4 regions of the Fructilactobacillus carniphilus genome follow, and region 1 is predicted to be linked to each of the others. Evidence: predicted binding sites of a transcription regulator. Region 1 holds the regulator's gene; each other region holds the start of a gene.
What was found. Region 1 encodes CtsR, which represses protease genes until heat stress. Its sites were predicted from a motif close to TTGGTCAAAAAAGGTCAAANA; they were not measured.
Positions count from the first base shown of each region.

Region 2: a site for CtsR is predicted at 3,114-3,134, ahead of M3M37_RS05745 (ATP-dependent Clp protease ATP-binding subunit). Genes of this name have one in related genera too.
Region 3: a site for CtsR is predicted at 4,422-4,442, ahead of M3M37_RS01180 (ATP-dependent Clp protease ATP-binding subunit). Genes of this name have one in related genera too.
Region 4: a site for CtsR is predicted at 4,651-4,671, ahead of clpP (ATP-dependent Clp endopeptidase proteolytic subunit ClpP). Genes of this name have one in related genera too.

Region 1 covers NZ_CP097121.1:109,477-117,047, forward strand. Annotated here, with positions in the region: gene M3M37_RS00510 (aminotransferase class I/II-fold pyridoxal phosphate-dependent enzyme) at 1-256, shown strand, start outside; gene M3M37_RS00515 (L-lactate dehydrogenase) at 316-1,272, opposite strand; tRNA gene M3M37_RS00520 (tRNA-Val) at 1,521-1,593, shown strand; tRNA gene M3M37_RS00525 (tRNA-Lys) at 1,600-1,672, shown strand; tRNA gene M3M37_RS00530 (tRNA-Leu) at 1,698-1,780, shown strand; tRNA gene M3M37_RS00535 (tRNA-Thr) at 1,793-1,866, shown strand; tRNA gene M3M37_RS00540 (tRNA-Gly) at 1,871-1,942, shown strand; tRNA gene M3M37_RS00545 (tRNA-Leu) at 1,958-2,043, shown strand; tRNA gene M3M37_RS00550 (tRNA-Arg) at 2,049-2,122, shown strand; tRNA gene M3M37_RS00555 (tRNA-Pro) at 2,129-2,202, shown strand; gene M3M37_RS00560 (CtsR family transcriptional regulator) at 2,348-2,821, shown strand; gene M3M37_RS00565 (ATP-dependent Clp protease ATP-binding subunit) at 2,841-5,306, shown strand; gene rpoB (DNA-directed RNA polymerase subunit beta) at 5,600-7,571, shown strand, end outside.
Region 2 covers NZ_CP097121.1:1,130,689-1,138,259, reverse strand. Annotated here, with positions in the region: gene M3M37_RS05750 (acyltransferase family protein) at 1-735, opposite strand, end outside; gene M3M37_RS05745 (ATP-dependent Clp protease ATP-binding subunit) at 878-3,028, opposite strand; gene M3M37_RS05740 (LCP family glycopolymer transferase) at 3,308-4,297, shown strand; gene M3M37_RS05735 (hypothetical protein) at 4,315-5,067, shown strand; gene M3M37_RS05730 (hypothetical protein) at 5,115-6,377, shown strand; gene M3M37_RS05725 (DUF4422 domain-containing protein) at 6,367-7,152, shown strand; gene M3M37_RS05720 (glycosyltransferase family 2 protein) at 7,165-7,571, shown strand, end outside.
Region 3 covers NZ_CP097121.1:226,048-233,618, reverse strand. Annotated here, with positions in the region: gene M3M37_RS01205 (LTA synthase family protein) at 1-358, opposite strand, end outside; gene M3M37_RS01200 (lysylphosphatidylglycerol synthase transmembrane domain-containing protein) at 361-1,404, opposite strand; gene M3M37_RS01195 (glycosyltransferase family 4 protein) at 1,388-2,443, opposite strand; gene M3M37_RS01190 (glycosyltransferase family 4 protein) at 2,451-3,617, opposite strand; gene M3M37_RS01185 (phosphocarrier protein HPr) at 3,742-4,008, opposite strand; gene M3M37_RS07435 (hypothetical protein) at 4,111-4,233, opposite strand; gene M3M37_RS01180 (ATP-dependent Clp protease ATP-binding subunit) at 4,471-6,483, shown strand; gene M3M37_RS01175 (C69 family dipeptidase) at 6,590-7,571, opposite strand, start outside.
Region 4 covers NZ_CP097121.1:809,432-817,002, reverse strand. Annotated here, with positions in the region: gene uvrA (excinuclease ABC subunit UvrA) at 1-1,010, shown strand, start outside; gene rapZ (RNase adapter RapZ) at 1,095-1,988, shown strand; gene M3M37_RS04165 (gluconeogenesis factor YvcK family protein) at 1,978-2,985, shown strand; gene whiA (DNA-binding protein WhiA) at 2,998-3,930, shown strand; gene clpP (ATP-dependent Clp endopeptidase proteolytic subunit ClpP) at 3,990-4,583, opposite strand; tRNA gene M3M37_RS04150 (tRNA-Arg) at 5,166-5,237, opposite strand; gene gap (type I glyceraldehyde-3-phosphate dehydrogenase) at 5,485-6,489, shown strand; gene M3M37_RS04140 (phosphoglycerate kinase) at 6,593-7,571, shown strand, end outside.

The DNA of each region.
Region 1 (7,571 bases):
CGAATTTACGCGCTTGGGCTTTGCCTGTGAGAAGCCCCAGGGAGCCTTTTATCTCTTTGCCAAGATTCCGGAACGTTTCCATTTGAACAGTGCTGCTTTTTGCCAGGACGTGGCGAAGACAGTGAAGGTTGGCATGATTCCTGGTTCAAGTTTTGGCGCCGGGGGCGAAGGCTACGTGCGAATTAGCTATGCCACCAGCATGAGCAACCTAGAAGAAGCCATTCGACGGTTGCAAAGTTATTGTGACGAACATTAATTAATGACATAAAAAAAGAAGCGTTTCGCAGTTGCGAAGCGCTTCTTTTGGTAACTAGCTTAAGCTAAACCAGTTTCTTTCATTCCTTTTTCGGCAGTTTCTTTTAAAGTCTTAGCGGAAGCAGCCATTTTGGCTTGTTCTTCTTCACTAAGTTGAACTTCAAGCACATCAGCAATTCCGTGCGCGTTAACCACAGCTGGGGTACCAATGTAAATGTCGTTCAAGCCGTATTGACCGTCCATGGGTGCACCAACGGGAAGAACGGCGTTTTCGTTCCGGAGAATGGCGCGAGAAATCCGCATTAAGGAAGTTCCGACTCCGTAGAAAGTAGCGCCCTTCTTGTTGATGATTTGGTAAGCTTTGTTCCGAGTGTCATCCTCTAATTCTAAGAGGGTGTCCTTGGAAACGCCACGATCAGCAGCGTATTTTACTAACGGAACGTTACCAACGGAAGCTTCGTCGATGTCAGCAAATTCGGAGTCACCGTGTTCACCTAAAATGTAAGCATCAACACTAGCGGGGTCAATGTCAAACTTTTTGGCAACTGCCACCCGGAACCGGCTGGTATCTAAAGAAGTACCGGAACCAAAGACCTTTTCCTTTGGAAAACCAGAAATCTTTTGGGTAGCGTAAGTCAAGATGTCAACTGGGTTAGCGGCTACTAAGAAGATGCCGTCAAAACCGGAGTCAACCACTGGTTTAACGATGGAAGCTAAAATCTTTAAGTTCTTGTTAACCAAGTCGAGACGAGTTTCACCTGGTTTTTGGGGAGCACCGGCTGTGATAACCACCAGGTCAGCATCCTTACAATCAGGGTAGTCACCGGAGTAAATGTTTTTGGCAGCCGTAAATGGAATGGCATCTTCCAAATCCATTGCGTCTCCTTCGGTCCGATCCTTGTTAATGTCAACAATGACAAATTCTTCAGCTAATGCTTGTTGCACCATGGCAAAGGCGTATGAGGAACCCACGGCTCCGTCTCCAACCAAAACAACTTTTTGGTGTTTCTTAGTCATAACTGTCATCCTTTCAGTGGTAATAGTATTAAGATACAGCTAAATTATAACATTGAAAGTGTTACTTTTCACATTCAATTGCAACCGTTTTCGTGGTGGTAATCCGTGAATTAAAAATAATTATGGAAGAAACGATTAGAGGAACTCTGAGTCTGAAAAAAGTTGGGGAAAAGTGTTGACGATTTTTCGATCTGATGCTATGATTTAATAGTTGTCAAAACGATGTAATTGTTTTGCTTCTCATTTATGGAAGATTAGCTCAGTTGGGAGAGCGTCTGCCTTACAAGCAGAGGGTCACAGGTTCGAGCCCTGTATCTTCCATTACATGAGCCGTTAGCTCAGCCGGTAGAGCATCTGACTTTTAATCAGAGGGTCGGCAGTTCGAACCTGCCACGGCTCATTTGTAAATGTAAAAATAATAACATGCGGACGTGGCGGAATTGGCAGACGCGCTAGATTTAGGTTCTAGTGTCTTAGCGACGTGGGGGTTCGAATCCCTTCGTCCGCATCCATTATTTTTGCCGACTTAGCTCAGTTGGCTAGAGCGCGTCACTAGTAATGATGAGGTCGGAGGTTCGAGTCCTCTAGTCGGCACTATGCGGAAGTAGTTCAGTGGTAGAACGCCACCTTGCCATGGTGGAGGTCGCGGGTTCGAATCCCGTCTTCCGCTTTTTTATATGTTTATGCCGGGGTGGCGGAATTGGCAGACGCACAGGACTTAAAATCCTGCGGTCAGTAATGACCGTACCGGTTCGATCCCGGTCCTCGGCATTTATGCACCTATAGCGCAATTGGATAGAGTGTCTGACTACGAATCAGAAGGTTGCAGGTTCGACTCCTGCTAGGTGCATTTGTTCGGGAAGTAGCTCAGCTTGGTAGAGCACCTGGTTTGGGACCAGGGGGTCGCAGGTTCGAATCCTGTCTTCCCGATTTAACTTATATAGATTAAAAACATTGGCTAATGGTAGTCAATGCTTTTTTGTATAGTTAATGGTTTTAAAAGGCCCTTTGCTTGTTATTTGCTGTGGATATTATATAATTAAAGTCAACATTAGTCAGAGACGAGATGAGAGATATGACACATCACAGCATGTCAGATACAATCGAAGAATATTTAAAGCAATTGTTACTTAGTGCGGATACGGCAGAAGTGGAAATCAGACGTTCAGATATTGCTGATCACTTTGACGTGGTCCCCTCTCAGATTAATTACGTGATTAAAACGCGGTTTACGCTGCGGGACGGCTACGTCGTGCAGAGTAAGCGGGGTGGTGGTGGTTACATTCGGATTGAACAAATTGACCTAGCGAGCGACACGGACGTGTTTGACCAGTTAGTGGCTTCCATTGGCACCCGAATTACCCAAAAGGACGAAGAAGACATTTTAACCACCCTTTATAACAACGGGTTACTTTCAACCCGCGAAGTTAACATGATTTCTTCCATCTTAACTCATGAAGCAATTGCAATTACTAATGCTGAAACCGAAGAAAAAGTACGAGCAAACGTGCTAACCGCTCTGTTGAGTCGGTTACGGTACGAATGCTAACCGAAAGGAGACTTACTTTATGGCAGATTCATTGACTCCGAGTGCTAAACGAGTATTAAACATTGCGCAGGATCAAGCGCGGAGCTTTAAGCACCAAGCGGTGGGAACCGAACACCTCCTGCTGGCGCTAACGCTAGAAAAAACTGGAATTGCCTACGAAACTTTGACGCAGCTCTCAATTACAGATCAAGATGTTTTTGAAGAAATCGAACAACGAGTTGGCTACGGAAATTTGGATGCAGAAGAGACCACGTACCTAAGTTACTCGCCCAAGATGCGGGAAATCATTGCCTTGGCCGCCCGGATTGCGCAACAATATGGAAGCCTAAAGGTCGGACCGGAACACCTGTTGTTAGCCTTAACGACTGACGAAAAGGGAGTTGCTGCCCGAATCATGGCCGGACTTGGTACTACCCCTGAAGAAGTTCGCAAGATTACGATTCGTAAGATGGGCGTACCGGATCAGGGTGTGGGCGCCGCGCGCGAACAACAAAACGAGGAAAGCCAAACCCCTACGTTAGATTCATTGGCAAAGGACTTGACTAAGACGGCTCGCGATGGTCAACTGGATCCAATTATTGGGCGGAGCTGCGAAATCAAACGGGCCATCCAAGTCTTGAGTCGCCGGACGAAGAACAACCCCGTTTTAATTGGAGAACCAGGGGTTGGAAAAACCGCAATTGCAGAAGGACTAGCCCAAAAGATTGTCCAAAAGAAAGTTCCAGAAGAAATGTTGAACAAGCGGATTATGATGCTGGACATGGGTTCCTTAGTGGCTGGCACTAAGTACCGGGGTGAATTTGAAAATCGGTTAAAGAAAGTGATCAACGAAATTCAAACTAGCGGGAATGTAATCCTGTTTGTGGATGAACTACACACCTTGATTGGGGCTGGTGGAGCTGAAGGAGCCATTGATGCTTCGAACATCTTAAAACCGGCATTAGCCCGGGGCGAACTCCAAATGATGGGGGCCACTACTCTAGACGAATACCAAAAACACATTGAATCGGATGCAGCGTTAGAACGGCGGTTTGCCACGATTCAAGTCAATGAGCCATCAGTACAAGAGGCGAAAGAAATTCTGCGCGGGTTACGACCGAAATATGAGGAACACCACCACGTGCAAATCACAAACGGGGCCATCGATGCCGCCGTGGACCTATCTAACCGCTACATTAGTGACCGCTTTCTGCCGGATAAAGCCATTGACCTAATGGATGAAGCAGCCGCTAAAGTTCGCATTGACGAACTGCAGGGCACGAGTCCGGTCTTGAAGAAACAACAAGAATTAGAAGAAGCCCGGCGCGACAAGGATCAAGCCATCGAAGACCAACGCTTCGACGACGCCGTTTCCATTCGGGCACACGAGCAAGAGTTGGAACAAGAGTTAGCCAAGCTGCAAAAGCAAAGTGACCAACAACGGCAACGTGAAAACAACGAGCACCAGTACAATTTACGCGAAACTGCTGAAGATGTGGCCCGGATTGTGGCTGAGTGGACGGGGGTTCCAGTTACGAAGCTCCAGAAATCTGATACTGAACAGCTGATTAACCTTGAAACGCAATTACACAAACACGTCATTGGCCAAGACCAGGCCGTTTCGGCAGTGGCGAGAGCCGTGCGACGGGCCCGGAGTGGTTTGAAGGATCCAAACCGGCCGATTGGGTCGTTCCTCTTCTTGGGACCAACCGGGGTTGGAAAAACGGAACTGGCCAAGCAACTAGCTGCCACGATGTTTGGCTCGGCGGACGACATGATTCGGGTCGACATGAGTGAATTCATGGAAAAGTACTCGACTAGTCGGTTGGTGGGGTCTGCACCTGGTTACGTGGGCTACGACGAAGGTGGTCAATTGACCGAAAAGGTGCGGAATCACCCGTACTCAGTGGTTCTACTTGACGAAGTTGAAAAGGCCCATCCCGACGTCTTTAACATGCTACTGCAGGTCTTAGATGATGGGTACCTGACTGATTCAAAGGGGCGCAAGGTTGATTTTCGCAATACGATTATCATCATGACGTCGAACCTGGGGGCCACGGCCTTGCAACAGCAAAAGACGGTTGGGTTTGAAACGGACCAGACGCGAAACCGTGATCGGGAAATGAAACAGGTCATTGATGAACAAGTCAAACAGTTCTTCCGGCCGGAATTCTTGAACCGGATTGACGAAACGGTTTACTTCCACTCCCTGACTAAGTCAGAACTGCACCAAATTGTGAAGTTACTGACGCACAAGCTGGTTACCCGGGTGGAAGCCCAGGGTTACGAACTTCGCTTAACCCCAGCAGCCATCGACGCTGTGGTGGCCAAGGGTTACCAACCAGAATACGGAGCTCGGCCGTTACGGCGGGCCATCCAAACTCTGATTGAGGATCCGTTGAGTGAAGACCTCTTAGCTGGTAAATTCGAAAAGGGCGACCGGATTACAGTCGGTGCGCGGAAAAACGAAATTACCATTACTAGCAAAGCTCCCAAACTAGTTTAAAACGAAAGCCTAACGGTCCTAGGATCGTTAGGCTTTTTGGTTGACGACGATTAATTAACGTTGTATACTACAGAAGTATTGACTATGAATTGAAATGTGTGATTGCGATCTATTGTCCGCAATTACGTTTATACGAAGCCAAAAATAAGTAAATGAACTTATTTTTGGATTTTTTTTGCTTAAATTTAGGGTAAATCCCTAATTGTAATCAAATTGTAACATTTCGGTTCGCAAGATTTATAAGGAGGGTGAACAACTTGGCAGAAGACTTGAAGGTAAACACACCACAAGCAATGGCCGGTAACGTTGTTAAGTACGGTAAACACAGAACCCGGCGTAGTTACGCCAGAATCAAGAAGGTTTTAGATTTACCAAACTTGATCGAGGTCCAAACTGATTCTTACAACTGGTTCTTAGACGAAGGACTCCGTGAGATGTTTAAAGACATCATGCCCATTGACGACTTTCAAGGAAAGTTATCGTTAGACTTCGTTGACTACCAATTATTAGAACCAAAGTACACGGTTGCAGAAGCACGGGCTCACGAAGTTAACTACTCCGCCCCTCTCCACGTAACCTTAAAATTAACTAATCACGAAACTGGTGAAATTAAGACCCAAGACGTGTTCTTCGGTGACCTACCGTTGATGACGGATCAAGGAACTTTCATTATTAATGGTGCAGAACGAGTAATCGTTTCCCAATTAGTTCGTTCCCCTGGGGCTTACTACCACAAAGAATTAGATAAAAACGGTCGTGAATCTTACAGCGCTACGGTGATTCCTAACCGGGGTGCTTGGATGGAATTTGCGACGGATGCCAAAAACATTTCCTATATCCGGATTGACCGGACGCGGAAACTGCCGATCACGGAATTAGTGCGGGCCCTTGGGTTTGGCTCTGATGACGAAATTACGGACATCTTTGGTTCCACTAGCGACACTTTGAACTTGACTTTGGAAAAAGACGTCCACAAGGATGCCAGTGACTCCCGGGTTGAAGAAGCTTTAAAGGACATTTACGAACGCTTGCGTCCGGGTGAACCAAAAACCGCTGAATCCTCTCGGAACCTGTTAACGACGCGTTTCTTTGATCCGAAGCGTTACGACATGGCACCTGTGGGTCGTTACAAGACCAACGAAAAGTTGAGCTTGAAGAACCGGTTGATGGGCGCTGCTCTAGCAGAAACGCTGGCTGATCCTGATACGGGTGAAATCATTGCCAACAAGGGCGACATCTTGGAAAAAGAATTAATGAAGAAACTGTCGCCTTATTTAGACCGGCAAGATTTTAAGGCTTACACTTTTAATCCGTCTTCAGAAGCAGTGGTAACTGATCCCGTGACGGTTCAAATCATTAAAGTTTACTCCAACACGGACCCAGAAAAAGTGGTTCCCGTCGTGGGTAACGACAACATTAGCTTGGACTACAAACACATTACGCCGGCTGACATGTTGGCACAAATCAACTACTTCTTCAACTTACAAGAAGGACTGGGATCTGTCGACGACATTGATCACTTGAGTAACCGGCGGGTTCGTTCCGTGGGGGAACTACTTCAAAACCAATTCCGGATTGGATTATCTCGGATGGAACGGGTGGTCCGCGAACGGATGTCAATTCAAGACACTGCGACGGTTACGCCACAACAGTTAATTAACATTCGTCCGGTCGTGGCTTCCGTGAAGGAATTCTTTGGTTCCTCACAATTGTCGCAGTTCATGGACCAAACTAACCCATTGGGAGAATTAACCCACAAACGGCGTTTATCGGCTTTAGGACCTGGTGGAATTACGCGGGACCGGGCCGGTTACGAAGTGCGGGATGTTAACTATACCCACTACGGCCGGATCTGTCCGATTGAAACGCCCGAAGGACCAAACATCGGGTTGATTAACTCGTTCTCTGGTTACGCGCGGGTCAACAAGTACGGCTTTATCGAATCACCATACCGGCGGGTGGATTGGAACACCCACAAGGTAACCGATAAGATTGACTACCTAACGGCTGGCGACGAAGATAAGTACGTGATTGCCCAGGCCAACTCACCATTGAACCCCGATGGTTCTTTCCGCGACGAACAAGTAATGGCGCGGGATAAGTCCGAATACGTGGAAGCTAATACGGTCGACGTGGACTACATGGACGTTTCACCCAAACAAGTGGTTTCCGTCGCCACTGCATGTATTCCGTTCTTGGAAAATGATGACTCCAACCGGGCTCTGATGGGATCAAACATGCAACGGCAAGCGGTTCCGCTGTTAA
Region 2 (7,571 bases), 470 kb from region 1:
GGCACCAATCACCTCGAAAAACCAGCGTTGTTGGGAATTCGGACTACTAAGTGTCTTTTGACTAGGCCAGAGGACCGCTAAGCAAGCCCCTAACAAGATGGAAAACATGCGGGTATCAGTTCCATAATAAACTCGACTGGGATCAACACCAGGTTTAAACAAGAAGGCCATTAAGAGAGCCGAAATCACGGAAAGAATTAGGGCCGTCCAGAAGATTCCACGTTTAGATTTACGGAAAAAGCGAAGCAATAAGATGACAATCAGAGGCCAGATTAGATAGAACTGACCCTCAATGGAGAGGGTCCAAAGGTGTGTAAAGGGAGACTCTGAACCGGCAAATTTTTGAAAGTAAGATTGACCGTTTAAAATTTCAAACCAGTTATACACGTACGCAAGGTTTGTCACGATGCTCTGCCAGAGGTTGGCTAAAATATTACGTTGGAAAAAGGTAATGTAGGCAGCTGTGGCAAAGAGCATCACAATCAAGGTTGGGTACAGACGTTTTAAGCGTTTGTACCAAAAATGACCGTAACTGAAGGTACCAGTCGTTTGGTATTCATTAAGCAGATGGTCTGTGACTAGGTATCCTGATAGGGTCAAGAAGACCGGAACCCCTAAATAACCTCCACTAAAAAGAGCAGGATTAAAATGATACAGAATAACACAAATAACGGCTAGGGCTCGTAAACCGGTAAATCCAGTAATGAAGCGGTTTTTAGGGTGATCAGTTGGCATGGTGATGAAACCTCTTTTGCAAAATTTTTTAGCACATCTTTAATAATATATCCCGAAGAATGGCGTTACAATAGGCAAGCGCAAATTAAGTAAAAAAAATAACCTGCCGTAATGACAGGTTATTTTCTATTAGTGAAGAAGATTATTTGTCAGCCTTTTCAGCGACGTGATCTGCTTCAATTTTAATGGTGTCGTTTTCTTTATCCAAGACAGCCTTGATGTCCTTAACATCTTGGTGGTCGAGGTAGTACATAGCAATCTTGTCACGTAATTGTTGTTCGATTACTCTCCGCAATGGACGAGCCCCCATGGCTTCATCGTAACCTTGTTCCATCAACCAGTCTTTGACATCTTGAGAGATGGCCAACTTCATTCCCTTGCGAGCCAAAGTTTCGTTCAAGTCCTGAATCATCAAATCCACGATTTGACTTAAGTCATCTTTCGTCAGGTGAGAGAATTCTACGATGGCGTTGAACCGGTTCAAGAATTCAGGACGGAAGAATGGAGCTAAACGATCCATGATGCTTTCGTTCTCATCGTCATCCTTCGTCATGGAGTTGTTACCAAATCCGGCATTCGAAGTAGCAATAATCACCGTGTTCTTGAAGTTAACAACGTTTCCTTGCCCATCAGTTAACCGACCATCATCCATTACTTGTAGTAATAAGGTAATTACTTGGGGGTTAGCTTTTTCAATTTCATCAAGTAAGACAATGGAGTAAGGATTCCGCCGTACTCGTTCCGTTAAGGTGTTACCGTTGTCGTTATAGCCAACGTATCCAGCGGTGGCACCAATCATCTTAGAAACGGCGGTTTCATCTTGGTATTCAGACATGTCAAGCCGGATAATGGAATCCTGGTTGTTAAACATGTCTTTAGCCAGTTGTTTCACTAATTCAGTTTTACCAACCCCAGTTGGTCCAACGAAGAGGAATGATCCAATTGGACGATTACCATCATCAAAACCAGCCCGGTTCCGCCGAATGGCATTGACAACGGCATCCACAGCTTCATCTTGACCGATGATGTGGGACTTGAGCCGGTCGCCCATTCCCTTCAGACGCTCCATGTCGTCTGAGCTCATTTGTGAAACTGGGATTCCGGTTAACCGCTCTACTGATTCAGCAATATCAGCTGGAGTAGCGACTGGAGTTTCGGAATTGTCAGACTCATTGTTTAATTGTTTTTCTAATTCTTCAATCCGAGCCTTGTCTTTAGCAGCAGCTTCGAAGTTTTCCGCGTTAGCGTTGTCTTCTTTTTGTTGCTTAGCAGCTTGTAATTCTTTTTCCAGACTAACTTTGTCAGTTACTGGGTGCTTAGCAGCTAAGTGGGCTGCGGTCATATCAACTAAGTCGATGGCCTTGTCAGGTAATGATCGCTGTGGAATGTATTGTTCTGAGTAATCAATGGCAGCCTTCAAAGCATCATCAGGTAATTTAACTTGGTGGTGTTCTTCGTAAGACTTCCGGATCCCTTGTAAGATTTCAAAGGTCGTCTTCTTGCTAGGTGCATTAACCACAACGTCATTAAAACGACGGGCCAGAGCAGCGTCTTTCATGATGGTGTTTCTGTATTCATCTTGGGTAGTAGCTCCAATTACAGAGATGTCACCACGAGATAAAGCCGGCTTCAAGATATCAGACAAACCTTTACCGCCATTTTCATCCCCAGAAGCACCGGCACCAACGATTTGGTGAATTTCATCAAAGAATAGAATGACGTTTTTACGTTGTTCCACTTCTTTAACTAACTTTTGAATGTTTTCTTCGTAGGCTCCCCGGTATTGAGTTCCGGCTTCTAGAGAAGAAAGGTCAATTGAAATGATTTCCTTGTCCTTGATGGTAGCTGGAACATCACCATTGACAATTTTTTGTGCCAATCCTTCAACGATGGCTGTTTTACCAACTCCAGCATCTCCAACTAAGATCGGGTTGTTTTTAATTCGCCGGCTCAAAATTTCGGCAGTTTCTTGAATTTCTTTGTCCCGACCAATTACGGGATCCAGTAAACCTTGTTTAGCTTCGTTGGTTAAGTTACGACCGATTTTATCAAGGTAACTTTCTTGTTTTTGATTTGCTTGTTGATTAGCTTGATTTGGTGTGACATTGTGTTGTCCAGTTTGACCAGGAATTTGACCAGTGCGGCGCATTTCAGCCACTTGTTCTGGAGTTAATTCATGTCCGTTAACGACGTAACGAGCATGGGGGTTGTTACCCATATTGTTAAAAAAGCTGTTAAATAAGTCATCCATTCCGTTGTTTCCGAATGGGTCATTTCCAAAATTGCTTGGCATAGAAAGTCCTTCTTTCCTAAGTTATTGGGAAGGCACTTATTAGATGAATTCCCATCAGAGATATTTCTTAATCTCTATACTTAATAGTTTAACCTTTCTTAACCAAAAAGAAAAGGAATTAGCTCACAAAGTCTAAAAAAGTTAAAATCAGGGTAAAATAAGAGGGTAAATGCAAGCGTCACGGGGGACACGTCCAACTTAATGTTTTAAAATCTACTTTAGTTTGGTAAACTGTAACTATTGTCGTTTGGACTTATGTAGGAAAAGGAGATTATCAGTATGGACGAAAGTCGACTAGATCGTGATCAAAAGCCCCAAAGATCACATCGAACCCGCAACATTATTTTGACGATTATTTTGGTCCTTTTGGTAGGTGGAGTTGCCTTTGGATCTTATAAATACTTTGCGGTTAAAAATGCTGTTAACAAGGCATACAACAGTGCTGGGTTACAAAAAGAGCGAGATACAGGTGCACTGTTGAAGAACAAAAAGCCCATTTCTATTTTACTAATGGGAACTGATACAGGGGAATTGGGGCGGACTTACAAGGGTCGGACAGATACCATGATGGTAGTGACCATCAATCCGAATACACACAAGACGTTGATTACCAGTATTCCGCGGGATACAGCCGTTAACATTCCTGGTTACCCAGACCAGTCTCCCGCTAAGATCAACGCTGCTTATGCTTACGGCAGTGCTAAAACTGCCATTCAAACGGTGCAAAAGATGCTAAATATCCCGATTGACTATTACGCCATGATTAACATGCGGGGGTTGGTGCAAGTGGTTGACCAAGTCGGGGGAGTAACTATTTCTCCCGAATTAACCTTTGATTATGAGGGTTACCACTTCACAAAGGGGCAACCCACTAAGATGGACGGGAAAAAGGCACTAGCTTACTCGCGGATGCGTTACGACGATCCTCGGGGTGACTTTGGTCGGGAACAGCGGCAACGGCAATTGCTCGAAGGAGTAGTTACTAAGAGTGGTTCCGTAACTTCCTTATTAAATCAAGGCTTTATCGATTCCATTGCTAAAAACACCCAAACTGATTTGCAATTCTCTGATTTATCTGCGATTGCAACTGGATATCTTTCTGCTCGAAAGAACATTGAAAATACCTACTTGAGTGGACAGTCTGGAGAAATGATTGATGGACAAGACATGGAAGTTACACCGCAATCTGAATTGCAAAAAAAGACAGATCAAATCAGAAGTAGTCTAGACTTACCACATGCTACGACTGGTGATATCGCTTTAAATTAAAGGAGATTTTTGAATAAATGGAGTACTCTAATTGGCAATATTTTTTGTATAAATTAGGTTCACTTTTCAATAGCAGCATTTTTAATCTAATTGCGGCTATTCTGATTGTTATTGTTGTAACTGTATTGTTCATATATGATTTCCAAAATCATGGACCGATTTTGTCTAGTAATAAGAATAGATCCAATGAAAACGTTGATAATGAACGAGGAAAGCACTCAGGTAGAAAGCATGTTTTTCGCAATGAAGTACTGCTAGGAGTTGCTTTAATTGTAATTTTAGCCATCATGTTTGTTTCTCGTTCTTCTTTGGCAAAAGTTGATAGCCCATTTGAAATCAATAATAGTAGTAAAACTAAAATAGCTACTAAAGGAAAAGTTGTATGGATGAAATATAATAATGGAAGTTTAGGGATTAACGCTGATGACCATAAAGGTGAAAATGCGATTGTTGCGCAAATCAACAATGTTCCCATTCCCACTGATGCACCTGTAGTAACTCCTTACAAGGGAACGATGATTTCTAACAATGAATTTTTAAAATTAAATCCTGGTGACGATGTAGAAATTAAGTACCATCCTTACCAGTTTAAATATAAAAACCATGCTCAGTTTGGTAATGACAAAGCTGCTTTAAAACAAATTACTTTGTTAAACAGAGCCAAAGTTAATGGTTATGTAGAGAAATATACACCGAAACAAGTAACAAAAAAACAAGCAAAAACACACGCAGTCCAATCTCCATACGCAGCTGAGACAGATTACTATTAATTAATAAATGTCGATTTGATATTGTTTGGGAGAAAAGATGGTGTTTAATGGAAAATGTTTTGAGTAAAATTACTAGATTTTTTAATAATTTTTATGCGAAGCCAGAAACTGAAGAAACACGGACTACGTTGGTCTGTGCGTTTTTTGGCATCTACACATTTTTAATGTTTTTTACATTAATCTATACCTATTGGACGAAAGAATATGGGTTGTTTTTTAGTCCGGTCACAAAAATAGCTTCAGCAGTATTAATAATAGGTTGCTTGGAAAGTATTTTATTACGGAAACCGGATTCATCATATATTGTATATTTTTTATTGATTGCTTTGGGATTAATCGTAAAGAGGACCTCAACATTATCTTTTCCATTGTGGTTCTTTGTAATGCTTTTGATGATTAATCACATCGATTTTAGAAAGATTGTTAAAGTTTTTTTTCTGGTTACCGCGGTTATGACGATTTGCACAGTAATTTTGGGATATTTTAATCTAATTCCAACTTTTTCTACATTTAGAGGATTTACTAATAATGGCCAAATGTCATTTAGGCAAGCTTTAGGATTCAATTGGGTAACGTTACCATCACAATTATTTTTCTATTTATTCCTTTGCTATATTTTTATTAAAAAAGGGAAATTAAATAAAATATCTCTATTTTTACTGTTTTTGATTAGTTGCTTCTTGTATTCACAAACTAATACTAGAAATCCATTTCTATTAGAACTATTATTGATTGCGTTTTTCTTATTAATGCAAGTAGGATTTAAATATAAATTTCTTAAATTCTTCAAAACTAATTTATTTAAATATCTTTCGATATTATCAATGCCTATTGCTTCAATTTTGACGATTATTGTTTCTTATATTGGTCCAACTTCTCCATTTATGGTTAAGTTTGATTCAATTATGTCGGGAAGAATTGGTTTATCTCACCTTGGAATTGAAAAATATGGACTTAGTTTCTTTGGAACGGTAATTAAATTTAAGACTTTTAGTCCTAGTCATCCGCTTCATGGAAAGTATTTTTATTTAGATAATTCTTTTATTCAATATTTATTGAATTTTGGAATTATATTCTTACTTGTCATTGTCATTTTGCTAACAGCAGCGTTGTGGATCGAGTTTAAGAAAAAGCATTGGTATGTTTTATTGATTTTCATTTTCATTGCTCTTCACAGTGTTGGGGATCCCCAGTTGATTTATTTACAGTATTCTCCATTTGCTTTGATTATTGTTGAAGTTATTGATCGATTTAATTTAAAGAAATTTTTACAAGCAACAAGAGAAAGGATTGGAATAAATGAGGATTAAAATTTTGGTTGCTACTCATAAAGATGCCCTAATGCCAGTTAAAGATGATCTCTATCTTCCTGTATTGGTGGGTGCTGATCAAAATTTTAAGGATCAAAAGGGATATCAACTTGATAATCAGGGTGAAAATATTTCTCGTTTGAATCCAAATTTTAATGAACTTACGGCTGTATACTGGGCATTTAAAAATTTACATAATGTTGATGCCGTTGGGCTTGTTCATTATCGTCGTTTGTTTAGTAAACACTTGTCTCGTAATATCAACAATGTTTTAGATTATCAAGAGGCTGAAGAGTTATTAAAAAAAGCACCAATTGTTTTACCAAGGAAGAGACATTATGTTGTTGAGACAATTTATTCACACTATGTTCATTCTCACCACAAGGAACCCTTGGAACTAACCAAAAAAATCATTGCAACTGATTATCCTGATTATTTACTGGCTTTTAATCAGGTCATGGAAAGTCGCTCTGCTCATATGTTCAATATGTTCATTATGAAAACCGATTATTTTAATAAATACTGTGAATGGTTGTTTGGAATATTATTTAAAGTAAGGGGTCAATTAGACATTTCTGATTATTCGGAACAAGAAGCCCGAGTATTTGGATATTTATCAGAACTATTAATGGATGTTTGGATTAAAACCAATAACATTGATTATGTAGAGTGTAACTGGATTCAAACTGGTGATCGTCACTTAGTTAAAAAAGCCATTGGTTTTTTAAAAAGAAAAATTTCAAGTAATGTTGGTGAAGATAATACCCATTATTAAAGAGGATTATGTATGAATGATTTTGATATCAGTATTATAATGCCAGCCTATAATTCAGAAAAAACAATTGGAAGAGCGATTGATTCGATTATTAAGCAAAAGACGAAGTATAAATTTGAGTTAATTGTCGTTGATGATGGTTCAAAAGATAACACAATTCAGATCGTCAAGAGAAAAGCAGCTAATGGGAATAACATTAATTTGTTATTACAAGACCACCAATTTCAAGCTAAAGCAAGAAATCTCGGGATAAAAAAAGCAAAAGGTAAATTTATTATGTTTGCGGATGATGACGATTTATATTTGCATGGGTTTATCGAAAAAATGGGGAATAGTATTGCTGAAAAACAACTAGTTATTGCTGGAATTCAAAAAGAAAATAATGGTGAGATAAATTTAGAGACGAATTCGTTATTAGA
Region 3 (7,571 bases), 120 kb from region 1:
TTCCCAGGTTATTTTGTACGTTCCCCGTTCCCTGAATAATTCCCATGGACAAGAAATCCGAAAATTCTCGGTAATACAAAATATTGGCAAAAATCCACGTGGACTGTAAGAAATCGATAATTAGCATCAACCAGTAGGACAACTTCCCCCGAAAATACAGGGCAATTCCGAACAAGAGTAGAGCAGACGGCAGTGGGTTAACCGCTAGCAGGAATTCTTGCATCCCACCGGATACTCCAAGGGTAAAGTCCGTTTTATAACAATAATAAGTTTTCAGCCAAAACAGTAAGACAACCAGGACGTAAAATCCAATCGTTGTATTAAAAAATTGGCGGATTCGCTTCCAAAAAGCAGCCATGCTTATTCCTCCATACTTTCCGCTTTATTATTTTGCGCGTGAACGCGCCGGGGCTTGATCATCAAGGCAACCAGCCCTAAGAACAGACCGAGATAGTAGGTCAATAATCGCCATAAAATCATGGCCAACGCTAATTTGCTGGAGCTATGAATGTAGCTACGGAATAACTTTTCAAAGCTATATTCGGCTCCCCCCGCTCCTCCCGGAATAGGAAACATTGAAATTACTAAGAAGATCAAAACGTCCAGGCTAGTAACCATTACGACGTTCGCATTATGATAACCTAACGACAGCATCACAAAATACGGAATGAGGTAGTAGAAAAACAGTTGTAAAAAGGTCAAGATGCAGACCTTGGCCATTAGTTTCCCTTCGTGCCCAATCCGAATACTTTCATCGTGGAAATTATCAATTTTTTGGTTCAAAGTTCGTTTCCAACGTTGGTATTTGTTTTCGTTGACAAACCAGCCCACCACTTTAAAACAGCCGTTGACTAGCTTTTTTGTCATCGAATACCAGTACATGATCATCAACAGTCCCACAATCACCACCAGGTGAATCAAAAACCCGAACACTACAAAAATAGCTAACGAGTGGACAGTATCAACCAGGTAGCGAAAGCCAATGATCAAGCTCACCACAAAATTCAGGACAATCATTGCTTGATAGATGACAAACTTCATTAACAGGGCCGAGCTGGCCTTCCCTCCATCAACACCAGCTTGAAGGAGCACCACCAATTGCGCAGGTTGACCCCCACTAGAAAACGGAGTAATCCCGTTAAAGAGTTGTTCAACCAGGGGAACCCGAATTGCATCCCGAAACGAAAATGTTGGCGTACTACTCTTCACCAAAAGATAGGTCACGACCGATTCAAAGAAAAAATACAGTAAAATACAACCCAGAGCGACGGTTAGCCACCCTAAGTTGACGGAAGAAAGGTCATTAATTAGCACGCTAAATTTAATGTCACGCACAGCGTACCACGAGATTAGCAATCCAATGGCCACCATGAGTAGTAACGAAATTTTATTTCTTCTGGACATGAGACCTCCCGTTTTCCGCCTGTATTTGGGCTTGCTGGATGTAAAAATCATGCCAAATCTGGGCTAAGTGATCCTCAGAATAATAATCAGAAGCCGTTTCTGCTTTATGAACATACTCCGCCAACTGCTCAGGATCATCCGCCAATTGATGTAACCACTGATTCATATCTGGCTCATCCTTAGCAGGCGCATAATAACCAGCAATGATTTGTTGGTATAGCGGTAAATCCCGTAAAATCACCGGCAACCCGCAAGAAAAGGCTTCTAACACTGACATTGGAAATAGCTCATTATAGGATGGCAGTAAAAAGACATCCGCCAAATCATAGTAGTCAACCAGCTGCTTGCGGTCCACAATCCCCGGAAAACTCAGGTTCGCCGGTGGATTTTCAACCAACTTTTTGAGTTCTGAATAACCTGCAGTCATGCCACCAAACGAAAAACCGCCCACCCAGATAAATTGGTACATCGGATTTGCCTGAGCCAGCTTGGCAAAATCTAACACGCCCTTTCGGGTTTGTACTTGTCCCGTACAAATTACCGTGAAGCGATGCTGATCGTAACCATATTGATCACGCAATCTTTGCTTCTGATTTGGTGATACCGGATGGAATTCCGTCTTGCTTACAAAATTCGGAATGTAAGTTACTCGTTTGGCTGAAATCCCATACTTTTCCAATTCGGGAATAAAGGTCGGATTCACCACCACAATTTGATCCATCCGTTTGTAAAATGCAATCACATACCGATAAAACAATTGCTTAATTCCCAGGGGTAGTTGCAAACTTTCCTCCAGAGTTTCTGGCAGAAAGTGCACGTAGCCAATTTTACGCCCCCGATGTTTACTAAACGTCGACAGGTAAAAAGTAGGATTAATGGTGTGATAGTGACTAATATCAGCAGGACGATACTGGTTCACTTCAATTTGAAATTCCGTCGGAAAACGGTCACGTAATAACCGGATTAATTCCAGATAGGCGCTTCCTACTCCCTGACCTTTGACTTTGGTCGCCGTTGAAAACATGTCAATTTTGAGCATCGTCATTCTACTCCTTATCGTCAGTGCTAACGTAACGGTCTACAACGTCGCGATAAAAACTTTCGATTTGATCCACAAAGTAATCGGCCGAAATGTCATGCAATTTTTGCTGCCGTAGTTCAGAGTTATCCAAGTAAGCAGTGGGATGCTGTAGGTATTCAATCACATCGTTACTAAATTCTGTTAACGTGGTGAACGTTTTCCCTAAAGATGGATCAGTAATCAAATCATTCGTATAGGGACTAGCAGCCACCACTACTTTGGTATCGGCGGCCATCGCTTCAATATAGGTTAATCCCTGAGATTCAGAGTTCGACGTTGACACAAATAAATCCGCCATTCGATAGTAGGCGTTGACCTTTTGATTATTGATCTCACCGGCAAAAGTCACATGGGCTTGCAAGCCAGACCGAGCCACCTGTTGGTGCAAATCATCTGCTGCTGGTCCGTCCCCCACAATGACAAGATGGGCATCCGGAACCGCTTCTAGAATCGTCGGCATTTGCCCAATCAACGTATCAATGTCTTTTTCATACGCTAATCGACTTAACGACAGTAAAACTGGTTGGTCTGGAGTGATTCCCAGTTTCTTCCGTAATTCTGCTACATTCCCGCCATCTTCATAATGATGTAAATCGACTCCCGTTGGAATGATGCGAATTGGACTTTTTACGCCATAGTCAGTTAGTTTATCTAGCACGCGTTTACTTGGGGCTACAATCCCATCTAAATGACGGCAAAAGGCCAGCGTCCCCTCTTTAACGTGAATTGGTTTAAGTAAATGACCGTTGGCCACGTAATGAAGGTAATCTTCGTACATGGTGTGGTACGTGTGCACACATGGAATGTTAAGATTACGCGCCACAAACTTGCCAATCACTCCCATCGAAAACTCAGTTTGGGTGTGCACCAGGTCTAGATTTAATCCCTTCGCAATTTGGGTGGCCTGAAAAAGCCCCCGAACTGCAATCCGTCGTTCTGTAAACGAAATAAATGGAATGCTAGAAAAGCGATAAATGCCTGCTTCCCGTTCCTCATCCGCATTTGGGTCTGTGGTCGTAAAAATATAGACATGATTGCCCCGTCGTTCTAATTCATCCTTTAACGTTTTAATGGAAGTTGCCACTCCACTAACTTGGGGGAAATATGTATCTGTAAATAAGCCGATATTCAAGCGCCGGTTCTCCCTTTCAAATTGACGATAAACAACTAAATTATATTGGTTTCCCAGGTAGTTTGCAAACTATGACCCTAAAGAAAAAGAGTTGCCGGAGCAACTCTTGGAACCTCAAAATCGACTATTCGATTAATCCTTCTTCTTTCATGGTTTTAGCGATAGCTTCTAAAGCATCCTTAGCATCGTCACCATCAGCAGTAATGGTAATCACTGCGTTTTGGCCGACCCCAAGTGACATAACTCCCATGATAGACTTCAGGTTCACCGTCTTATCTTCGTATTCTAGCGTAATGTTAGAGTCGAATTTACTAGCGGTTTGCACCAAAAAAGTAGCCGGACGAGCATGAATCCCAGTTTCTGCAGTGATTTTAAATTGACGTTTTTCCATAATAAACGCACCCCTTTGTTAACCATATTTATACTCTAAGAGTACCAATATATCGGTCAAAATACAAGTTTTTGCGCCTTAGCGCAGATTATTAAGCTTTCCTTAATTATCCGCTGCATAGTGGTACACCACCACGCCGTTTTCAAACGCGGTCCCCACTACTCGTTTGCGCGTCGGATAATCCATAAAAGCCTGCTGGAAAACAAAGAACTGATCCGGTTGCACGGTGAGCTCCTGAATGGTTCCGTTTTGCAGCTGTTCTAGTTGTTCTGTAAACGCTTCCTTCGTTGCTTCGATTGGATTCGCTTCCTTTCCGTTTCCTCATTTATTTTACCATAGTTGCTCACCAATTTTCCCAGAGATGTAAATCCTTGAAACCAAACTCGAGGTGAGTATAATAATAAACACAAATAAAAGTCAACAAAGGTCAAAAATGATCATTGATCAAAAGGAGGTTGTACCATGGAAGGACAACAAGGTGCATACGGATTTGGAAATCTTGATGATTTAATTCGCTCCATGCAAGGAAGTAATCAAAACGGGGCTACCGGAACGCAAAGCAGTAACGGTAACAACGGTCAAAAAGGAATTTTAGCAACTTACGGAACTGATTTAACCAAACTCGCACGGGCAGGAAAGTTAGATCCTGTGATTGGCCGGGATGAACAGACAGCCCGGGCCATTGAGGTCTTAAACCGACGTTCTAAGAATAACCCTGTTTTAATTGGAGAAGCGGGAGTCGGAAAAACGGCGATTGTGGAAGGCTTAGCCCAAAAAATTGCCGATGGAACGGTACCGCAGAAATTGCAAAGCAAGCGGATCATTCAGATTGACATGGTTTCGATTATTCAAGGAACCGGAATTAGAGGTCAATTTGAAAAGAAAATGCAACAACTAATTAAAGAGGTCAAAGCTGATCCCAACATTATTCTCTTCATTGATGAAATTCATGAAATCATTGGAGCAGGTAATTCTGAAGGTGGCTTGGATGCCGGTAACGTTTTGAAACCATCCCTAGCCAGAGGTGACTTTCAGTTAATTGGTTCCACCACGCTCAAAGAATACCGCGAAATTGAAAAAGATTCAGCCCTGGCCCGGCGGTTCCAACCAATTATGGTCAACGAACCAAGTCAAGAACAAGCCATTAAGATTTTACGGGGCTTGCAAAAGAACTACGAAGATTACCACCTCGTTCACTACACGGATAAGGCCATCGAAGCAGCCGTGAACCTTTCCAACCGTTACATTCACGATCGGTTCTTACCAGATAAGGCCATCGATTTAATGGACGAAACGGGCTCACGAAAGAACTTAACGCTCAACATCATTGACCCCCAGGCGATTGAAAAAGAGATTGCCCAAGCGGAGAAGCAAAAGGAAGCTGCTCTTCATAAGGAAGATTACGAACAAGCTGCTTTCTACCGCGATCAAGAAAAACAGCTAGAAGCCAAACGGGAGCGGGGGGCGAAAAACTACAACACCAATAACAACACGGTTACGGAAAAAGACATGCAACAAGTGGTCGAAGAAATTACTGACATTCCCGTAGGTGACTTGGAAGACCAAGAAAAAGAACAACTCAAACAGTTAGATCACAACCTAGAGGAGCACGTGATTGGACAAAACCAAGCGGTTTCCCAAGTGGCCAAGGCCATTCAGAGAAACCGAATCGGCTTCAACAAGTCTGGTCGTCCGATTGGATCCTTCCTCTTCGTCGGACCAACCGGAGTCGGAAAGACCGAGTTAGCTAAACAATTAGCCAACCAGCTCTTTGGCTCCAAGGATGCTTTGATTCGGTTTGACATGTCTGAATACCGAGAACCACAATCGGTTGCCAAGTTAATTGGAGCGGCACCGGGTTACGTTGGATACGACGAAGCCGGTCAGCTAACCGAAAAAGTCCGGCGACACCCATACAGCTTGATTCTGTTCGATGAAATTGAAAAAGCTCATCCAGACGTTCTGCACACCTTCTTACAGGTGTTAGATGACGGTCGGTTAACCGATTCGCAAGGTCGGACGGTTTCCTTTAAGGACACGGTCATCATCATGACCAGTAACGCCGGGACCAACGCTGGTTCAAACGTCGGCTTTGGTGCTGAAGCAAGTGGCAAGACTCACTCTGTCTTAGACAAACTGGGTGCTTACTTCAAACCGGAATTCTTGAACCGGTTTGACGGCATCGTTGAGTTTAACCAGTTAAGTCAGAGCAACTTAGTTAAGATTGTGGACCTCATGTTAGATGACATGAACCAGAACCTGCAAGACGCTGGTATTAACGTGGCGGTTACCCAACCTGCTAAGCAAAAATTAGTGGAATTAGGTTACGATCCAGCCATGGGAGCACGGCCATTACGGCGGGTCATTCAAGAACAAATTGAAGACCCAACGGCGGGATACCTCTTAGACCACCCAGACACCAAGAAATTGGTAGCCGATGTTGAGGACGATCAAATTCACGTTGCCGCTCAATAATGACCGCAAAACCCGCAGCTCTGATGAGTTACGGGTTTTTTTGTGGTTAAAATTTCAATCTAAGCGCACCAAAAAAGGCTTCAGCTGCTAGCTGAAGCCTTTGTGCTTACAAATTTTTATCCATGTCATAGGTTAACTTCGATAGGGTTAAGCCCTTAGACATCAGGGTGTTCATAAACTCGTGCACCCGATCGCGCATTTCGTTTGTTAAACTCTGATTTTGTTTTTCCAAGAAAGTCGGAACTTCCGCTTCTTCCAGGTGCCGGGCTTGGTAGATGGTGTTTTCCAAGTGGGTTAAGAACATCTGGTTGGCTTCTGTCTTAAAATCCCGGGCCATTTGGATAAACTGCGGATAATGTGATTCTACAATCATCGACAGTTTCCGGTACATCCAGTACGCACTTTGATCATCCATCGTTAACGGCGTAGTTTCGTAGGTTGCTGGGGTGTGCTCAACGTTTGCAAAGAACGGCACATACGGACTAAAGGCCGGTACTCCAAAGTTTAGCCACATAATTGCCGCCCACTGCGGATTCTCGGCGTCATTACGGAATTGCAACACGTGTGAATTTTGCGTCCGGTTCATGGAGACCGGCCGGAACTTCGTCTTTAATTCCTTGGGTCCATTGCCTAACGGATCATAGTCTGTTTCGTTGTAATGGGAACTTAAGATGCTTTCCACGTCCATCACCGTGATTTTCCGACTGGACTTGCGCAAGAATGGTAAATCGTTAGACACCGGTGACTGTTCTACCTCAGGATTAAGAATCTTTTGTCCGTACCAAACCCGAGGCGTGTTGTAGTGGCGGTCCTTTTCGTTGCAAGTCCCAAAGATTCTGCGGAAATTAAAACCGTCGTCCACCGTTGGATTTAAATGGTACTTCTCGACAAATTCTTGAATTCCGTCTGAATACATGAATTGACCTGAATCATCAAAGTCAACCTCTTGAATGGCAACTTGGTTGGCAACCACGGCGTAGCAATCATCAGGAATCCGTTCAGCCACCCAGTGGTGTCCCGTTACGATTTCCATGTACCACACGTCATTGGCATCTGCAAATAGCACCCCGTTTCCTTCGGGAGAGCCA
Region 4 (7,571 bases), 700 kb from region 1:
AGGGCGCTCAAGCCAACAACCTGAAAAACATCACGGTGAAGTTTCCGTTGGGAGAACTGAACGTGGTTACCGGGGTCTCTGGCTCCGGGAAATCGACCCTCGTGAATGACATTTTAAAGCGCGCGTTGGCCCAGAAATTAAACCATAATTCTGCTAAACCGGGAAAGTATAAATCAATTACCGGCTACCAGCAGATTGAAAAACTGGTTAACATCGATCAGAGCCCGATTGGGCGGACGCCGCGGAGTAACCCTGCCACCTACACGGGCGTTTTTGACGACATCCGCGATTTATTTGCCAAAACAAACGAGGCTCAGCTGCGTGGTTATCAAAAGGGCCGGTTTAGCTTTAACATCAAGGGTGGTCGGTGTGAAACCTGTCACGGAGATGGAATCCTAAAGATTGGGATGGACTTCTTACCAGACGTGTACGTTCCCTGCGAAGTTTGCCACGGCAAACGATATAATGCTGAAACCCTACAGGTGGAATACAAGGGTAAAAACATTGCGCAAGTTTTAGACCTAACGGTACGCGAAGCTCTCGACTTTTTCTCGGCAATTCCCAAGATTACCCGGAAACTGCAGACGATTGCCGACGTGGGACTCGGGTACGTAAAACTGGGACAACCAGCGACGACCCTTTCTGGTGGGGAAGCCCAGCGGATGAAATTGGCGTCAGAACTGCACAAACGTTCCTCGGGAAAGAACTTTTACATTCTCGATGAACCAACGACCGGATTACATACGGACGACGTCAAACGCTTGTTGCAGGTGTTACAAGCCCTCGTGGATGAAGGCAACACCGTCTTAATCATTGAACACAACATGGATGTGATCAAGCAGGCCGACCACGTGATTGACCTTGGTCCAGAAGGTGGCGATGCTGGTGGAACCGTCGTAGCCACTGGAACCCCAGAAGAAATTACGAGCGTTTCTGAGAGTTATACGGGTCAATATTTAAAACCGATTTTAGCGCAGGACACAGAACGTACGAAAGCGGCATTAGACTAAAAAGAATCGTCACTGACGATTCTTTTTTGCTGGGGATGAAACACCCGGTATGCTATACTTAGACAAAGTTTGGAGGAGAGGGCAATGCGAAAAGATGATCAATTGGTAGTCATAACCGGAATGAGTGGGGCAGGGAAGACCAAAGCGCTCCAAACCTTTGAAGACCTGGGGTACTTTTGTGTTGACAACCTGCCAACGGCGTTGATGGGCAAATTTACCGAATTATTGCGCACTTCCAGTGAAATTAATCAGGTGGCCGTGGTCTTAGATTTACGGTCCGCTGAATCAAGTCAAGCTGTAGTGGACTTGTTGCTTAAGATTGCCAAACGACACAACGACCGGGAAGCAGTCATTTTTCTGGATGCGAATACCGAAAAGCTGGTCTCCCGCTACGAAGAAAGTCGGCGGGATCACCCGTTAGCTCGGAACGGACGGGTGGTTGACGGCATTGAAAAGGAACGGAAGCTCCTGACTGAAGTGCGCGATAATGCCAGTTGGGTAATTGATACCACGGATCTTAAGCCACAAGACTTACAAGCAAAAATTGTGAAACGATTTGAACAGCACGAGTTACCGCAATTTCACGTGGAGCTAATGTCCTTTGGCTTTAAGCACGGACTGCCCCTGGATGCTGACATGGTGTTTGACGTGCGCTTCATTTCCAATCCATATTACATTCCCGAACTCCGGGATCAAACTGGTCAGGATCAACCAGTTTATGACTATGTCATGGAACAGGATAGTGCGGAGACTTTCTTTAACAAAACCCTTGATCTCCTCGAATTTGAATTGCCCCGCATTAGACAAAGTTCGAAATCCAGCGAGACAATTGCGATTGGTTGTACGGGTGGAAAGCACCGCTCCGTGGCGATGACCGAACGACTGGCGCATCATTTGCGTGAACTGGGCTACGTGGTAAACATTACCCACCGTGACATTCAACGACACAAAGGAGCAGAGAATTCCAATGGTAGATAAAGTTGCGAAACGAATTGATCGCCCCCGAATGGTGGTGATTGGCGGAGGAACCGGGTTGCCCGTGATTCTGAGAAACTTAAAGAAACGCGACGTGGATATCACAGCCGTCGTGACGGTGGCTGACGATGGCGGTTCGTCCGGAATTTTGCGGAACTACATTAACGTGTTACCGCCCGGAGATATCCGCAATGTTCTGGTGGCCTTATCCACCTTGCCAGAGCTGTACCTAGATATTTTTCAATACCGGTTTAAGTCTTCGGATAAATTTTTGTCTGGGCATGCGATTGGTAATTTAATTATTACGGCACTTTCCGAAATGGAAGGCGGCTTCTTTGACGCAGTGCAGGAATTAACCCGGATGATGCAAGTCGACGGGCATGTTTACCCGGTTTGTGATGAAGAACTGGTGCTGCACGCCGAGTTTAGTGACGGCAGTCAGCTAGCCGGAGAAGCAGAGATTACGGCTGCTGACAAGCTGGTGAAGCGGGTGTGGGTGGAATCTCCGACTAACGACCACCAACCGGAGGCCGTCCCCGACGTGATTGAGGCCATTATGAACGCCGATCAAATCGTGCTGGGTCCTGGAAGCTTATATACCAGTATTCTGCCGAATTTAATGGTAAGCAACGTGGGGGAAGCGGTCAAAGCTACGAATGCTGAGGTGGTCTATATTTGTAACATTATGACCCAAAAAGGAGAAACGGATCACTTTACGGATGCCGATCACGTGCGGGTTTTAGACCGGCAGTTGGGGCAGAACTTCATTAATACCGTCCTAGTTAATAACCGTCCGGTCCCGGCGAGCTACATTGATCATCAGCGCTGGGGGGATGAATCACAACCCGTCGGGCATGACTACCAAGGTCTCAAGGAACTAGGTTGTCGGGTGATTTCCTCGGACTTTTTAGAACTGAAAGACCACGGTGCCTTCCATAACGGTCAGCTTGTTTCCAACGAACTGATTCGCTTGCTCGGTCAACCAAAATTCAATCATTAGGAGGTCACCAAGATGTCGTATGCTAGTGATGTGAAAAAGGAGCTCACCCGCTTAGAGGTTCATCGTACCAATGCCAAGGCGGAATTAATGGCGTTGATTCGGATGAATGGGACCTTAACGCTGTCAAATCAACATTTCTCGTTAGAAGTCCAATCTGAAAATTCTGCGATTACCCAACGAATTTATCGGTTGCTGTTACAGTTTTATCAAGTTAAGGCTAGTGTCGTAGTTCGGAAAAAGATGAAGCTGAAGAAGAATAATTTGTACGTGGTGCGCTTGCAACAGCGGGTGGAGTCCATTCTGGATGACTTGGGAATTTTAGATCATTATCAGATTTTAGAACGGGTCCCGGTGGAGCTGTTACAGGATGATCTGCAGGTTCGTTCCTACTTACGCGGGGCCTTTTTGGCCGGGGGCTCGGTCAATAATCCTCAAACTTCGCGGTATCACTTAGAAATTTATTCTTTGTACGAAGACCACAGTGAAATGCTGACTGAGATGATGAACCAGTACCACCTAGGGGCCAAGCAAACCAAGCGGCGCAGCGGTTACATTGTGTACTTGAAGGAAGCCGAAAAGATTGCGGATTTCTTACAGCTGATTGGGGCCACCAATGCGATGCTGAAGTTTGAAGACATCCGGATTGTTCGCGACATGCGTAACTCAGTCAACCGGTTGGTTAATTGCGAAAATGCCAACATGAATAAGGTGGCGAACGCGTCGACCCGTCAGATTGAAAATATCCAACTGATTGAAGAACGAGTGGGACTTGAGTCCTTGCCACCGAAACTGCGCGATGTTGCCGAAACGCGCTTGAAAAATCAGGAAGTTAGTTTGAAAGAACTCGGCGAGTTGGTTGCGAATGGGCCGATTTCTAAGTCAGGGATTAATCACCGGTTACATAAGATTAACGACTACGCAGAGAAGTTACGGGCCCAGCCGTAATGTCACTGCCCAATAAAAAAGTGCCGAGAAAATTAATTCTCGACACTTGTAGTTATCGCTTATTTTCGATCGGAACTGTTCTTCATAATACCGTCAATTAAGCCATAATCAACTGCTTCAGGAGCAGTGAGGTAGTTATCACGTTCGGTATCACGGTTAATCTTAGAGAGTGGCTGACCGGAGTGGTCTGCTAAGAGTTCGTTAATCATCTTCCGAGCTCGCAGAATCTCTTTGGCAGCAATCTCAATTTCAGTTTGTTGACCTTGCGCACCACCAGATGGTTGGTGAATCATGATTTGAGCGTGTGGCAAAGCAAACCGTTTCCCCTTGGTTCCAGCCGTAGCCAAAACGCTGGCCATTGAAGCAGCCATTCCCATGACGATCGTTTGCACGTCGGCTTTGATGAAGTTCATGGTATCGTAAATGGCCATTCCGGAAGTAATGACTCCACCTGGAGAGTTGATGTATAGGTAGATGTCCTTGTCAGAATCTTGGGCATCTAGGAATAACAATTGGGCAATCACGGCGTTCGCCATGTTGTCTTCAATTTCTCCGGAAAGCATGATAATGCGATCTTTTAGTAATCGTGAGTAGATGTCATATGCGCGTTCACCTTGAGGTGAGTTTTCAACGACTGTTGGAACTAATGGCATAGTTGAATCCTCTCTTTCTTCTCTAAATTTAATTGGAATTTTTAATTCGTGAGTTTATCTTACAATGATGGTCAATCAAGGTCAAATAAAGAGCTTATGAAAATTTCATTCATTTTTTTATTGTAATTAGGTTCGTCAAACTTGCTTTTTATTTTAAAATTGAGTATAACCAGTGTACTAAATTATAAATTGAGCTTTAGGTCGTGAAAATCATGGTGCATGGAGTTATTTTGTTCTTGTTTGTGATAATTTTACTGGCTCCTCTAAAGAAAGTTATCACCTTTATGGAAGGGGTTGATCTTATGATCAATTTATTAAGTTCCTGTTTAGCTATTTACGGTACTAATGTTTCCATGCCCTAGAGCTTAATTTAAATTATCTTTATTCGGTAATATGGTTTCATTAAGTTTTTCAAATGGTACAAAGTAATGAAATAAACTAAAAGAGGATGATCAACGTCATCCTCTTTTAACTTGCCTAAAAATTTTTGGTAATCAGTGAAAATTTATGAAAATCAGAAATTCTAAAATCGCTTAACGAAGCGGTTTTTGAGCACTTATGGTACTTTATGGAACCTCACTATGCGCCACGAGGGAATCGAACCCCCATCTCAAGAACCGGAATCTTACGTGCTATCCATTACACTAGTGGCGCGTCAGAATACTCTTATTATATTAAATGATTCAACGCTAATAATCAACCCCTAACTTTAAAATCGTTTGGTTTGAATTCAAATGGTGGTTTGCTATACTAAAAGCCGTAGTTAGCCAGTGACTGGCTATCAATGCACGTGATTATGGAACCGCTTTAAGCTTGAGGGGAAATCACTGACATTTCCTGACAAAAGTGGTAAGATAGTTACGTATTAAATATTAGATATTCCTGAAGGAGGAAGCCGATTATGACTACAAAGATTGGTATTAATGGTTTCGGACGAATTGGTCGTCTTGCATTCCGTCGGATTCACGAACTAGGTGCTGAAGGGATCGAAGTTGCTGCAATTAACGACTTAACTACCCCTTCAATGTTAGCTTACTTATTGAAGTATGATTCTGTTCACGGTCGTTTCCCTGGCAAAGTGGAATCCACTGAAGACGCAATCATCGTTGATGGTAAGCGCATTCCTGTTTACGCAGAACGTGATGCTAAGAACATTCCTTGGGTTAAGAACGATGGTGTTGACTTCGTACTTGAATGTACTGGTTTCTACACTTCCAAAGAAAAATCACAAGCTCACTTGGATGCCGGTGCAAAACGGGTATTGATTTCAGCTCCTGCTGGTGACATTACTACTGTTGTTCCTGGGGTTAACTTGGATGTCTTGAGCCAAGACGACAAGATCGTTTCTGCTGGTTCATGTACTACTAGTTGTTTAGCACCAATGGCTTACTGGCTGAACAAAGACTTCGGTGTTAAAGTTGGTACCATGACTACTGTCCACGCTTACACTGCTACTCAAGCATTGCAAGATGGACCACGGAGCGCTAAGTTTGCTAACAACCGTGCCGCTGCTGTTAACACGATTCCTCACAGTTCTGGTGCTGCTAAGGCCATTGGTTTGGTTATCCCAGAACTTGACGGTGCATTAAAGGGTCACGCACAACGGGTTGCTACCATCGATGGTTCTTTAACTGAATTAGTTACTGTCTTGGACAAGAACGTTACAGTTGACCAAGTTAACGACGCCATGAAGAGCCACGAAAACGAAGCCTTTGGTTACAACGACGACTTCATCGTTTCTTCAGATATCGTTGACGATGACCACGGTTCCATCTTCGATCCTAACCAAACTGAAATCGTTGAAAACGACGGTTTACAATTAGTTAAGACGGTTGCTTGGTACGACAACGAATGGGGCTTCACTTGCAACATGGTTCGGACTTTGCTTAAATTTGCTACGATGTAATTTAACCACTAGTTCTCTGAACTGAATGTGATTGAAAAGGCGGAGGAGGGATAACCTCCCCCGCCTTTTTTCTAAATTAAAGAATCTCAGGAGGAAACACAGCATGAGTAAATTAATCATTGATGATTTAGATCTCAAGGGTAAAAAAGTCTTAATGCGGGTTGATTTCAACGTGCCCATTAAAGATGGCGTGGTTGGTGACGATAACCGGATCGTGGCCGCTTTGCCTTCCATCGAATACGTGATTGATCACGGTGGCAAAGCCATCTTGTTCTCACACTTGGGCCGGATTAAGTCCGAAGACGACAAACCCGGTTTGTCATTACGCCCGGTGGCCGAAAAGCTCTCGAAGTTATTGGGCAAACCAGTGACGTTTGTTCCCGTTAACGAAGGGCCACAACTGGAAGAAGCCATTGATAACATGCAAGATGGTCAAGTATTACTAGCTGAAAACACTCGTTACCAAGACGTCATTAACGGCGAACAAGTTAAACGTGAATCCGGTAACGATCCTAAATTAGGTGAATACTGGGCTTCTCTCGGTGACGTTTTTGTGAACGACGCTTTTGGAACTGCTCACCGGAGCCACGCTTCAAACGTGGGAATTGCGACGGCTATGGAAAAAGAAGGCAAGCCAGTGGCTGCTGGATTCCTGTTGGAAAAAGAAATCCAATTCTTAGGGAACGCCGTGGACAATCCTAAGCACCCGTTCGTAGCCATTTTAGGGGGAGCAAAGGTTTCCGACAAAATTGGTGTGATTGATCATCTGTTGGACAAAGCCGACAAGATCATCATCGGTGGAGGAATGACTTACACCTTCTACGCTGCTAAGGGTATTGGGATTGGAAACTCTTTAGTGGAAAAGGACAAGATTGACGTTGCTAAGGAAATCCTGAAAAAAGGTGGCGACAAGATCGTGCTACCTGTCGACTCTGTTTGTGCCGACCAGTTCTCGAATGATGCTAAAACCCAAGTGGTGGATGGCTCCATTCCAGACGGCATGATGGCCTTAGACATTGGTCCTAAATCAATCCAACTGTTTGAAGACGTCTTAAAGGACGCGAAGACGGTGGTTTGGAACG